One region of the Clostridium sp. BJN0013 genome, then DNA from elsewhere that is predicted to be linked to it. Evidence: riboswitches for the same ligand, from Rfam matches in the RefSeq annotation. Region 1 holds a riboswitch; each other region holds the start of a gene.
What was found. Region 1 has a riboswitch for S-adenosylmethionine ahead of AB3K27_RS15185 (nitrogenase component 1). Riboswitches for the same ligand answer to the same signal wherever they lie in the genome.

Region 1 (4,490 bases):
TATAAGCACACTTAAAGAATACTATCCTTTTATAAAAATAATGAAAGACCCTACAAGGGGAGGGCTTGTTACAATATTAAATGAAATTTCAGACAGAGTAGGCTTAAGTGTAAAGCTCCTGGAAGAAAGTATACCCATTGAAAGAGAGGTATCTGCCGTAAATCAAATATTAGGATTGGATCCACTATATATGGCTTGTGAAGGAGGAGTTGTGTTTGTAGTTAAGAGTGAAATGGCCGAGGAAATATTAAATAAGCTTCATAATTTAGAGCAGTGTGGTAATGCAAGTATCATAGGGAGCTTTACTGATGATTTAGAACATATGGTATACATGGAAAATTCCTTTGGAGGCATGAGGATTCTAAATATTTTAGATGGAGAGATGTTGCCAAGAATATGTTAAAATAGTATAAAAATTACTAAGTAAAAAGAGCTTATATTATTGAAACCAATCTAAAACAGTCAAAATCATGAAAAAAATAGAAATCAGAATACGTGTATAAACTTATGTATTTTTATGTACATGCCCATTAGTTACTGCAGATGAACCTATTACCACTGGAAAAATTGCACTGACCCACCTCAGTGAGTTTCCTGATTACTATACAAGATTAAAATTACTTGAGGAAGAAGCAAAAGCATATTGGAAGAAATAATGAGTTAAACTAAAATTGTGCATTAGGGATAATTAAAACGTAACCAGAATATCCCATCAATGGAGTAGAAGCTGAATAATTCTTTTATCCAGCTCAGACTGTAGACAAATGGCATATTTTTATTTTTCAAAATGTGCCATTTGTCTACAGTCTGAGCCCTGGTAGATTCCAGGGCTTTTTATTATAAAGGCTTTTATCTGGTATTTGAGAGATATCTCATACTTCTTTGGTTGGGTAATTTGAGACAATTAGAAAAACTTGTTTCAGAACTTGGATTAATTGCCAATACTATATTCGGATATGGAAGAGGAATTGAGAATATAGATAAAATACCAGAGGAAATAAATGCGCATTATATTACTATTTCATGGCCTGTATTTGAAAGTCTTATAATAAATGGTCCTTATGTAGGATATTCAGGTGGACTTAAACTCTTAGAAGATATATATTCTGTAGTTCTTACAAGATTTAATTGATTTATAGGAGGGTATATATGAATTATAAAGTTGCAGTTGCAAGTAGTGATGGCAAATTTGTAAATGAACATTTTAGAAAAGCAAGCCAATTTTATATATATAAAGTGGAAAACGGGGATTATGAATTTGTAGAGTTGAGAAAAATAGATGACATCCTTAGCTGTGGAAAAGAAAGTCACTATGATAAAATTTTGTCTATTGTTAAACATCTTTCAGGGTGTAGGATAGTTCTGGTTAGCCAAATAGGTAGAGAAGCTGCTATATTTTTGAATAGAAATGGAATTGAAGCTTTTGATATAACCCAATCTATAGATGAGGCTTTAAAAAAGTTAATTAAATATTATTCCAGAATAGATAAAATTAATAAACCATGTAATTAGAAATTATATATACAATTTCTTTTGAAAGGGGATTTTTTATTGACATTATTCAACTTTAGTTGACTGGGAAACCAGAGGCTTTAAATAAAATTTATATTTAAAGTTTTTGGTTTTTCTATTTTTGCTGGAAAGGCCAAAGGAGAAATATTAGGACTTATTGAGGTATTAAATAAATTAAAATTACCTGTTACATTACAACAATTAGAGATAGAAGATGGTGTTGATAAAAAAATATATGGAGCTAAAAGACATAGCTTCAGTTCCAATTACTGGACTTGAATATCCTGCTTTATATATAATTCTCATATTCTAAGTATTTTAATATTTTACTAAATTTATATCAATAATATAAAAGATATATAACTAAGAAATTTTTTAAAATTATGTAAAAATAAGTTGACAGAGATTTTATTGTGGTATATAATCAAATTATTATATATCAATAATTTATTTTCTTATCAAGAGAAACTGAGGGGCTGGCCCGATGAAGTTTCAGCAACCAGTATGTTTTGTTTACATGCAAGGTGCTAAATCCTGCAGGTTTAATTCTGAAAGATGAGGAAAGGTAACGTGCTAAAAATTATATTTTAGAGCAGTAGTCTTCCTCATTATTTGAGGGAGACTTTATTTTTTAAAATCTTATCATATGACTTAACTTTTAGTTGACTGGAAAACCAGAGGCTTTAAATAAAATTTTAATTTTATTTAATAGCCTCTGGTTTTTTATTATTTACTATAACTATATTAAGGAATTAAGAAATAAACACTTAGTACAGAAAGATATTATCTACAATAGTTAGGGCAGTAGAAAATTCGGCTGGGTTTACCAGAGATACTGGATACTAAATATTATTGAATATTTAGTATCTTTCGGTATATATTTCCATAATGGTGTAAAAATTAATTTTTATAAAGGAGATGTTTTCATGTCTATTAATATTAAGGTAATAGAATCGGCAACTAGGGAAAACAGACTTAATTCTATTACTGGTTATAGTGGAACAGTTAAGGATCTTGTTAAAAAAGTGCAATGTGGATGTCTTAAAAATGAGGAAAGGTGCTTTAGTCAGGCTAGTAACTGTAGTTCTGGATGTGCCCAGGGGTATTTGTCACGTGTATTGGATGCTGCCATTGTAAATCATGGTGCCATTGGATGCTCTGCAGATGTAATTGGGGAAAATACTACTTTCAAATGGGGACAGAATATAAGAAATTGGGAAAAGAAAGATGTAAATGTGATAAACACTAATATGACAGAGGATTCTACTGTATTTGGCGGTAGAGATAAGTTAAAGGAAGGTATAAAAGAAGCATATAAGAGGTTTAAACCTAAGGCTATATTTGTTACTACTTCTTGTGCTTCGGCAATTATTGGAGACGATATTAAGAGTATTACAGATGAAATGGAAAAAGAAATAAAGATTCCTGTGGTACCTGTTTTCTGCGAAGGATTTAGATCAAGAATATGGGCTTCAGGTTTTGATGCAGCGTTTCATGCCATATTGACACGTATAGTGAAACCACCTAGAAAGAAACGTCCAAAACTTGTAAATATGATAAATTTTAATGGAAGTGCTAGAGATTATATAACTGAAATACTATCAAAACTTGGGCTTATTCCTCAATTTGTAGTACCTTTTGCTACTATAGAGCAGATATCTAGAATGTCGGAGGCTGCAGCTACTATTAGCATATGTGGTACTTTAGGGGGATATTTGGGAAATGGATTAGAACAGCAATATGGTGTTCCTTATGTAAAGTCTATTCAGCCCCACGGTATTGCAGGTATGGATAATTGGCTCAGAGGACTTGGAAAAGCTGTAGGCAAAGAGAAAGAAGTAAAAGATTATATAGATAATGAAAAGAAGATAATAGCACCAGAACTTGAAAAAATCAGAGAAAAGTTGAAAGGAAAAAGAGCAATAGTAGGGATGGGACCAAGTTTTTCTCACAATTATATAAGAGTATTAGGTGAATTAGGTATTGAGGTAATATGGGGAATTTCCTGGCATTTCGATCAGCATTACGATCATGGAGGCATACCGGAATCATCCATTGCACTATCCAAGAGAGATGAAGATATCCCAATAAGCATATGTGATGTTCAAAATTTCGAAATATTAAATTTGTTGAACAAATTGAAACCGGATCTTTATATAGCCAGGCACCCAGGTACTACAATATGGCCAACTAAGATGGGAATCCCATCTATAATGATATCAGATGAATACAGTGCCTTTGGATATAGGGGAATTATAGATTTTGGTCACAGCATAATAGATACCTTGGAAAATAACAGCTTAGCAGAGAGCTTATCCAAAAGGATAAGGCTTCCATATACTTCCTGGTGGTTTAAGCAGGATACATTTAAATTTCTTGAAAATGAGGTGAAATAATGAGTGGAGTGGTTGAAGAATTAAGACATGTCTGTGCACTTGGAGGATATGAATCCGTACTTGCTATAGAAAGGGCAGTACCCATAATACATGCTGGACCTGGGTGTGCAGCAAAAATCTGGTCCACTTTAGGGCTTCAGAATGGATGCCAGGGCACCGGCTATATAGGGGGTCATTCAATACCATGTACTAATGTAGGAGAAAAAGAAGTGATATTTGGAGGAACGGATAAATTGCATGAGGTTATTTCAAATTCCTTTAAGGTATTGGATGCAGACTTATATGTTGTATTAACTGGATGTACTTCAGATATTGTAGGAGATTATGTAGGAGAGATAGTAGATGAATTTAGAGAAGAGGGCAAGCCTATAGTATATGCCGAGACCGGAGGATTTAAGGGCAGCAATTTTTTAGGTCACCAACTTATAATAGATGCAATAATTGATCAATATTTAGAACCATCGGATGAAATTGAAGAAGGATTAGTTAATGTGTGGGCTACTGTACCATATCAAGATACATTCTGGGCAGGAAACTTTGAGGTTATTGAGAAACTTTTAAATTCAATAGGAGTAAAAGCTA
Region 2 (4,490 bases), 700 kb from region 1:
AAACAGTTTTTAGCTCCATATAAATTACAAAATTATTTTGAACATAAAGTATTATTTAAGCTTAAATTAGACACTAATATATCTGATTCAACAGATGTATTTATCCCTATTGTAGATAGAATAAATTCAGGATTACTTTTAGGTATTAAAGATAATACAATAAAGTTATTTTCATACGATAGAAATAGCTCGTCTCTGGATAATATTGAAAATTTAAATCAATTATTATGTTGTGATATTGGATCAAGTTCAAAGGAATTAGTGAAATCTTCAGGATTATATGTTGAAATCAATACCACCTATATTAAAATATATACAGATTTGAAATCATCACCTGTATTAGATTATGAGACTAATGGAAAGATTATTGGTTCGGGTATATTTGCCAATTTTATAAAAATACTTAATCAAAGTGATAATGAATATGCTATAGTTACTACTGATACATTATATAATCAGTAATAGAAAATTAAGATGTATTAAATAGTTTTATTAATGTATAAGCCTGTCATTGATAGAATAATAAAATATCATCATTGAGAGATTTATTGAGAAATGATGAATTTGTAGATTATATATCCTTATGATCAATTAATATTTACTGTGATGTACATAAAGATTTCTTCAAAAATGCAATTTCTTTTAATTGTTTAATCATATACAAACATTATATACTTTATTTCCATGCCAATCTAAAAATTTTTTTAATCCCATATAGGATACAGTAATTGTCGATGTGTTTATATTAGGATGAAAATTAATTGCATTCATATCGATTAAATCACTATCTATTAATACCACAATCTCTCTTTGAAAGTCATTTATTAATCCAAAAGGAGTAACAGAGCCTGGTTTCAGTTTAAGATACTTGTACAGGTTCTCTTCTGTATCAAATGACAGCCTTGTACTATGTATAGTCTGTGCCAATTTTTTTAAATCCGCCCGTTTGCAATCCATCAAAATTACAAGATAGTGGATATCACCTTTGCTGTTTTTTAAAAAAAGATTTTTACAATACTGTCCATGGAATCGTATATCTAATTTGTTGATGTCATCAACAGTATTCATTTCTACATGATTATATAGTTTATATTCAATTTTTAAATTATCCAATATATAAAATAATTTTTGTACATTGTCTGAAAACATTGATTGTAACACCTCTATGGTAATTATCATGATTTATTAAATTTTAAAACAATTGTTTATGGAAATCAAGATAAATCTTTTTCAAAAAGATGGAAGTATTAGCTGATTTCCGTGTTCGGATAAATGCATTCACAACATAAAAAATTGTTTTGGTGTATAAATTATTCATAATAAAGGAGTATTTATCACATACTTGATAATATTGATAAATTATAAATATGATTTAAAGAATAAATTTTAGGTCAAAATAATTTGGAGGATATATTATGACATATAAGTATAAAAATTTAAAAAAGGATTTAATCTTAATATTTATAATGGGTAGCATTTATATGATTTTAGAAGGCTTATGGCGTGGATGGACACATATATCTATGCTGATAGTGGGAGGTATAGCGGCTTTCTTTATTGGAAAATTAAATGAAAGCAATGCTTTTTCTAATCGTAAGATGTGGAAACAGTGTTTGATAGGCACCCTTATAATTTTAGTGTTGGAATTTGCAGCAGGGATTATTTTAAATATATGGCTTCAGCTTGAAATATGGGATTATTCTAATATTTGGGGAAATATTTTGGGACAGATATGTATTTTCTATGCTATAATATGGTTTTTATTAGTTCCATTTAACATATATGTTGATGATTATTTAAGGTATAAGTTTTTTGGAGAAAAAAAACCAGAAGGGCTTATAAAGAATTATAAAAACTTGTTTTTTTTAAAATAATAAAATCTGTAACTATTTATGAAGACGTCGTATATAATATATAGAAAGCAATTTAAACTTAATGAGAATATAAAGTATGTTTTATACTTGTGATAAACTTTTAGATAAAAGGCCCTGATTTAAATCGGGGCTTTTATTTGAACAAATACTGTGAGTTTTTACAAATTTAGTATTGACATAGTAAAGCATAATTAATATAATATTAATTACATAATGATTGTTATAAATATTTAAAAAATTAATTTAAGTTAATACAGTTACTCTTATCAAGAGTGGTGGAGGGATAGGTCCTGTGAAACCCGACAACCGACATTTTATGTATCGGTGTTAATTCCTACAGAGTATATTTAATACTCTGAGAGATAAGAAAAGTAGAAATTTTATTGAATTATTTTTGTTAATAGAGGCTATTTTTCTTATTGAAGAATAAGGCCTTTTTTATTTTGAGAACTCTAAATATAATCAAGTGATTCTAAGGTTCAGATGGAGTTTGCTTATAAGGATGACTCTCTCCATCTGAACCTTAGAAGAACTTATCCAGGCGCGTAGCAGTGCTTATCCCCTACTTTGATAGAAGATGGGCGTGTTAGCAATGGTAGCGATCGGATAAAATATTAAAAAATGGTTGACTAGGAAACTGGAGGCTATGTTTTTCTTACTGAAAAATATAGCCTTTTCTATTTTTAGAGTTTCTATATGTATTATATAGTTAATCTTTAACATATTTAATTTAAGAGTGTTAAATACATTAGAGCAGGAAAGAAGATATGTTAAGTTTCAGACGAGATACTTTAAAAATTTAGATATGATAAGTATTTTAGATAAGGAGATGGTATTAATGGGATATAATATTGCAGTTGCTTCAACAGATGGAGTCAACATTGATAAACATTTCGGAGCTTCAAATTCTTTTTTTATAATAAAAGTAAATGATGATGAAACCTATGAGAATTTAGGAGAAAGATTAGTTGAGAAGAATCAAAAGAGTAATGGAAATTGTAGTTCATATTTATCTAAACATTCTTGTGGTAACATTAATCCCAAGATTCAAAGAAAAATAGAAACTATTTCTGATTGCAGATGTTTATTATGTAGTAGATGCGGACCTGGTTCAGAAAAGCAATTAGGGAAAAATAACATTTCTGTATTTGGTATTAATATGAAACTTGATGAGACCTTAAAAACAATAATAAGATATTACAAGAGAAGTGATGAACATAAATCATTAAAAGGTGTAAAAAGGCAGAAAATGAATTCTTTTTAAGAAAGAAGGTATTAAATAGGGAGTGATTACATGGACAGAGTTTCTACAAAGTTAACTGAATTGGTGGGAAATACACCATTGTTACAGTTGACTGATTATAACAGAGAAAAAAAAATAAGGGGTAATTTAATTGCAAAACTAGAATATTTTAATCCTCTAAGTTCAGTTAAAGATCGTATTGCTCTAGCTATGATAGAAGATGCTGAAGAAAAGGGATTAATAAATAAAGATACTGTAATTATTGAACCTACAAGTGGTAATACAGGAATTGGCCTAGCGTTTGTAGCTGCTGCAAAAGGATATCATATTATCATAACCATGCCTGAAAGTATGAGTGATGAACGTAAAAAGCTATTGAAAGCATTAAATGTTGAACTAATACTAACACCCGCAAAAGATGGAATGAAGGGCGCAATAAGAAGGGCAGAAGAACTTTCTTTTCAAATTGAAAATTCATTTCAACCTCAGCAATTTTTTAATGAAGTGAATCCTAAAATACACAAAGAAACAACAGCAGTTGAAATTTGGAATGATTTAGAGGGAGAGATTGCAGCTTTTGTTGCTGGAATTGGGACAGGAGGGACAATTACAGGGGTTAGTGAAGGATTAAAAGAAAAAAATCCTAATATAAAGATAATTGCAGTAGAGCCATATGATTCGCCAGTTTTATCTGGAGGAGTACCTGGTCCCCACAAACTGCAAGGGATAGGGGCAAATTTTGTGCCAGAATTAGTTAAATTTGAAAATATTGATGAAATATACAAGGTTAGAAATGAAGAAGCAATTGAAACTGCACAAGATTTGGCTAGGACAGAAGGGTTATTAGTAGGTTTTTCGTCAGGTGCAGCAGCTTTTGCTGCCACACAAATTGCAAAACGTCTAGAATTTAAAGGAAAAAATGTGGTAGTTCTATTGCCTGATACAGGAGAGAGATATCTGTCTACAGATCTCTTTGATAGAATAGATAAAATACAATTTTAAATTATAAAATATTAGTCAGCCGGATGGCAGATTGGAGGAAAGATGAGCAAGTTTGTTGACAGACCACGATACTCATGTGCACTAGGAGGTGCACTGTCTACATTAAGAGCTATTTCTAGAGCAATACCCATTATACATGCAGCTTCAGGTTGTGGCTATAATTTACACAATGCAACTAATTCTGGTTCAGCTTATCTAGGAGGAGGTTATTGTGGAGCAACATCCCTGCCTAGCACAAATGTGACGGAAAGGGATATTGTTTTTGGTGGAGAAAAAAGATTGAAGGAACAAATAAAAAGTACATTAGAGATAATGGATGGAGATATATATGTTGTTGTAACAGGATGTATGGTAGAAATGATTGGTGATGA
Region 3 (4,490 bases), 1.2 Mb from region 1:
AAATCTATTTTGTCATTTTCTTTTAGTACAGTAGTTGAAAAGTTAGCTCTGTCTACAAATTCATCATTTAATTGCACAGAAACCATATCTGGCATTTCCACATTTCCAATTTTTAAAAGTTCTGTTACTGTTAATCCATTATTTATTTCTTTAGGATCTCCATTTATTTTTATGTTCATGACGTCCTCCTTGTTATTTTGATATTAAATAGCATAAGAAAATTTACACCATTTAATGTTTTAACCGTTTTGGTAAAAAGAAAACATAAATTTATAACTAAAATAAAAACCTTCTTGCTATGAGTTACAAGAAAGTCTTTCATTCAAGTTTCTCATCTGTCAAGCAAATACATGCCTGCTGGAATTAGCACCAATGAAAACAATCAGGTTGCCGGGTATCACAGGGCCAGTCCCTCTACCTCTCTTGATAAGAATTTAATATTTAATTATTTAAATACTAACATACTTAAATTAATCCTGTCAATAATATATTTTTCACTGTTATGCTATTGACATAGCTCCAGGTTTCAGTTTATTATAGGGGTAAGTTTTTTGTATTTGATTTTTAAAGGTATGATAATTATGGTGGACAATTATAAATTATTTAAAGATTTAAACCCGGATGAAAAAAACATATTTAATTTAATTCAGAAAGATGGAGCCATGACTAAGAATGAAATCCTGCTTAAAACAGGAATGAAGTTGACTTCATTAAATCGTATTATGGGTCCTCTTGAAGAAAAACGTATTATAGTACAGAAATGTATAGGAGAATCTACAGGAGGTAGAAAACCTATTCTATATGATATAAACTTATGTAGATTTTATATTGTAGGGATAGATATATCTAAAACTCATGCACAAGTTTCCATAGTAAATTTAAGAATGGAGATTTTTTATAAGAAGAGTTTTTATGTTAATTCTTCCGATTCATATAATGAAGTTGTAGAAAAAATTGTGAGAATTATAAGTGATGCTTACGTAGAGTTAAATTTAGAGTTTATTGATCTTATTGGAGTAGGACTTGGAATTGAAACAGATATCTGGAATGATGTGAATATAGACGAAATACTTGAAAAAAAATTGGAATGTAATGTAGTTAGTGAAAATGGTGCAAATTCAGCTGTTATTGCAGAGTATTTATATGGCAGTGGAAAACAATTTAAAAATCTAGCTTATTTTAATTGTGGATTGAGAATAAGAGAAGGGACAATTTTACAAGATAGAATTATAAAAACAGCAGATGATAATGAATATGCTTTTGAGCATATGGTTATCAATACAAATCAAGATGTTGATTTTGATAAGGTATGCCTTTCAGTTCAAAAAAACAATGAACTGTCTGAAAAGATAATTTTTGATGTTGCCTCTAAATTGGGGAAAAGTATAGAATTTTATAGTGATTTATTGGATTTGAATTGTGTTATATTAAGTGGACCTTTAATTAATTCGGATCTGTTTTATGAAACATGTGTAAGATATGTTCCTGAAAAGGTTATTTTCAAAAGAGATGGATATTTTAAAGAGGATGCAATTTCAATAGGGGCTGCGGCTTTACTTTTGGAAAGATGTATTGACAGTAAAATATAATGAAAATAAAGAGATAAATTAGTAATAAATAAAAATTTTATGTTGACAAAGCATTTTAAAAGTTATATTATGTACGTAAATTAAAAATGAATTAAATAACTTCTTATCAAGAGAGGTGGAGGGACTGGCCCTGTGATGCCCGGCAACCTAAATGATTTTTTTCATTCAATGGTGCTAATTCCAGCAGGTATATCCTGAAAGATGAGAGACAAGAGGATACAACCTCCTGTGGTTTCTCCACAGGAAGTTTTTTTTTGTCTATATGAAAACCACCTGCTATGCAGGTGTGTTCAGAATAGCTTAAGCGGTGAACAAAAAACCTCACTTTGATAAAATAGAAGAGGTCTCGTCAACCAAATCTATAATCAAAGGAGGTTTGCCCTAAATGGACAGTAATAGTTTATCACATACTAAATGGAGATGTAAATATCATGTAGTATTTTCACCCAAATATAGAAGAAAAGAAATATATGGAGAAAAAAGAAAAGAGATAGGAAAAATATTAAGGAAACTTTGTGAATGGAAAGGTGTAGAAATAATAGAGGCGAATGCATGTGAAGATCATATACATATGCTTTTATCGATACCACCAAAGACAAGTGTTTCAAGTTTTATGGGATTCTTGAAGGGAAAAAGTAGTCTAATGATATTTGAGAGATTTTCAAATTTAAAATATAAATATGGAAATAGGCACTTTTGGTGCAGAGGATTCTATGTAGACACAGTTGGAAAAAATAAAAAAGCAATAGAAGAATATATAAGAAATCAACAGAAAGAAGATATGATCGCCGACCAAGTAAGTATGAAGGAATACATGGACCCTTTTAAGGGTAGCAAGTAACATAAATTGCGGCTGGCGAGATCTTTAAGATGCCTTGAGGCATAATGCTGGTAATGTGCCCTTATAGGGCTTAGGAAAAACCACCAGCTAAGCTGGTGGATATTTATTTGGACTGACTAGAAAACTAGAGATCAAATTTAATTTATTGTAAGTGTTTGTATGCTTGTAATAAGTTAAATTTGATCTCTAATTTTATAAACTTATTTCCAATTTGAAAATAAGTTTTAATTATGAAAGATATGAATACAGTAAAGTAAATAATGAAAATTGACTTAGGAACAGTTAAACAGATTTTATACTTTAAATATGATATGAATTGGGTGGAAAGGAGATAATAATATGCCAAATGTAATTTTATCACCTCAAGAAGAAAAAATACAAGATGAAGCAAAGGGAAAAGTTAATAAGTATGCCGATAAGAGGGTATTTAAGATTTTAAAAGGATTTGAAAGAAGTAAACCTCGTATTGATATTGAAAGAGCAAAATATTTTACCGAGTCATTTAAACAGACGGAAGGTCAACCGCTTATTTTAAGATGGTCAAAAGCATTGAAACACATTGCAGAAAATATAACTGTATATATTGACAATGCTCAGCTTATTGTTGGTAGAGCAGGGTATCAAGGAAGATATGGGCTTTTATATCCAGAACTTGACGGAGATTTTTTAGATCTTGCAATAAGGGAATTACCTAATAGAGTACAGTCGCCTTTTAATATTTCTAAAGAAGATACTGAAGTTGTAATAGAAGATATTGCACCTTATTGGAAAGGAAAAACTTTTCATGAAGATTTAGCGAAAACTCTTCCTGAAGAAACATTAAAACTAACTTATGATCCTAAAGATACATTGAAATCCAGATTTATAGTTAATGAGACGGCATCTTTTAGATCTTCAATACAGTGGGTACATGATTACGAAAAAGTATTAAAAATAGGATTTAAAGGTATAAAGGAAAGTGCGGAAGAAAAATTGAAAGAACTTGATCCATTAAGTCCTGTTGATAATACAGAAAAGAAACCTTTTCTTGAAGCTGTAATAAACGTGAGTGAGGCAATTATAATTTGGGCGAGAAGATATTCTAAACTTGCTGCAGAAAAAGCATTAGACGAAAAAAATCCTGTGAGAAAGCGTGAATTATTAAAGATAGCAGAAATATGTGCATGGGTACCTGAAAATCCTTCCCGTAATTTTTATGAGGCTGTACAATCACAATGGTTTACTCAGATGTTTTCTAGAATCGAACAGAAAACGGGAACTGTAATTTCTAATGGAAGAATGGATCAATATCTTTACCCATATTATAAAAAAGATATAGAAAAAGGAAATATAGCGGATGAAGGGGCAAGAGAGTTACTTGAATGTGTATGGGTTGCAATGGCACAGTTTATAGATCTTTATATATCACCAACAGGCGGAGCATTTAATGAAGGGTATGCACATTGGGAAGCAGTAACTATAGGTGGACAGACAAAAGAGGGCATGGATGCCACAAATGAATTGACATACCTATTCTTAGAATCAAAAAGAGAATTTCCATTAAATTATCCTGATCTTGCTGCAAGAATTCATTCAAGTTCACCAGAACGTTATTTATATGAAGTTTCGGAAACTATAAAAGAAGGAGCTGGATTTCCTAAATTGATCAATGATGAGGAAGTAATTCCATTGCTTATATCTAAAGGGGCTAATTTTGAAGAAGCTTATGATTATGCAGTTTCGGGTTGTACAGAATGCAGAATGCCAAACAGGGATACTTATACAAGCCCTTGTGCATATATAAATTTTGCAGCAGCAGTTGAAATGGTTCTTTATAATGGTAGGATGAAGCTTTATGGCGATGAAGTTATAGGACTTGAGACTGGAGATCCGAGAGATTTTAAAACTTGGAAAGATTTTTGGAATGCATATATAGCTCAGCAAACTAACTTTTTAAAGCATGCTTTTATACAACAATATGCCATAATAAATCTTAGACCTAAACATTTTGCAACACCTCTTGGTTCAGCATTGCATGATCTATGTATGAAAAATTTAAAAGATCTCCATGAACCACATAT

Region 2: linked by a shared signal. The riboswitch ahead of AB3K27_RS18910 (NifB/NifX family molybdenum-iron cluster-binding protein) and the one ahead of AB3K27_RS15185 (nitrogenase component 1) in region 1 are both predicted to bind S-adenosylmethionine.
Region 3: linked by a shared signal. The riboswitch ahead of tnpA (IS200/IS605 family transposase) and the one ahead of AB3K27_RS15185 (nitrogenase component 1) in region 1 are both predicted to bind S-adenosylmethionine.

The regions. Positions count from the first base shown of each region.
Region 1 covers NZ_CP162495.1:2,954,723-2,959,212, reverse strand. The annotation lists gene hypE (hydrogenase expression/formation protein HypE) at 1-403, shown strand, start outside; gene AB3K27_RS15200 (DUF5661 family protein) at 552-656, shown strand; gene AB3K27_RS15195 (hypothetical protein) at 896-1,132, shown strand; gene AB3K27_RS15190 (NifB/NifX family molybdenum-iron cluster-binding protein) at 1,150-1,512, shown strand; SAM riboswitch class I at 1,965-2,074, shown strand; gene AB3K27_RS15185 (nitrogenase component 1) at 2,439-3,908, shown strand; gene AB3K27_RS15180 (nitrogenase component 1) at 3,908-4,490, shown strand, end outside.
Region 2 covers NZ_CP162495.1:3,659,455-3,663,944, reverse strand. The annotation lists gene AB3K27_RS18925 (SGNH/GDSL hydrolase family protein) at 1-462, shown strand, start outside; gene AB3K27_RS18920 (prolyl-tRNA synthetase associated domain-containing protein) at 655-1,149, opposite strand; gene AB3K27_RS18915 (hypothetical protein) at 1,416-1,874, shown strand; SAM riboswitch class I at 2,135-2,243, shown strand; gene AB3K27_RS18910 (NifB/NifX family molybdenum-iron cluster-binding protein) at 2,713-3,138, shown strand; gene cysK (cysteine synthase A) at 3,169-4,119, shown strand; gene AB3K27_RS18900 (nitrogenase component 1) at 4,162-4,490, shown strand, end outside.
Region 3 covers NZ_CP162495.1:1,742,355-1,746,844, forward strand. The annotation lists gene thiS (sulfur carrier protein ThiS) at 1-179, opposite strand, end outside; SAM riboswitch class I at 329-433, opposite strand; gene AB3K27_RS09150 (ROK family transcriptional regulator) at 552-1,589, shown strand; SAM riboswitch class I at 1,690-1,797, shown strand; gene tnpA (IS200/IS605 family transposase) at 1,975-2,430, shown strand; gene AB3K27_RS09160 (pyruvate formate lyase family protein) at 2,770-4,490, shown strand, end outside.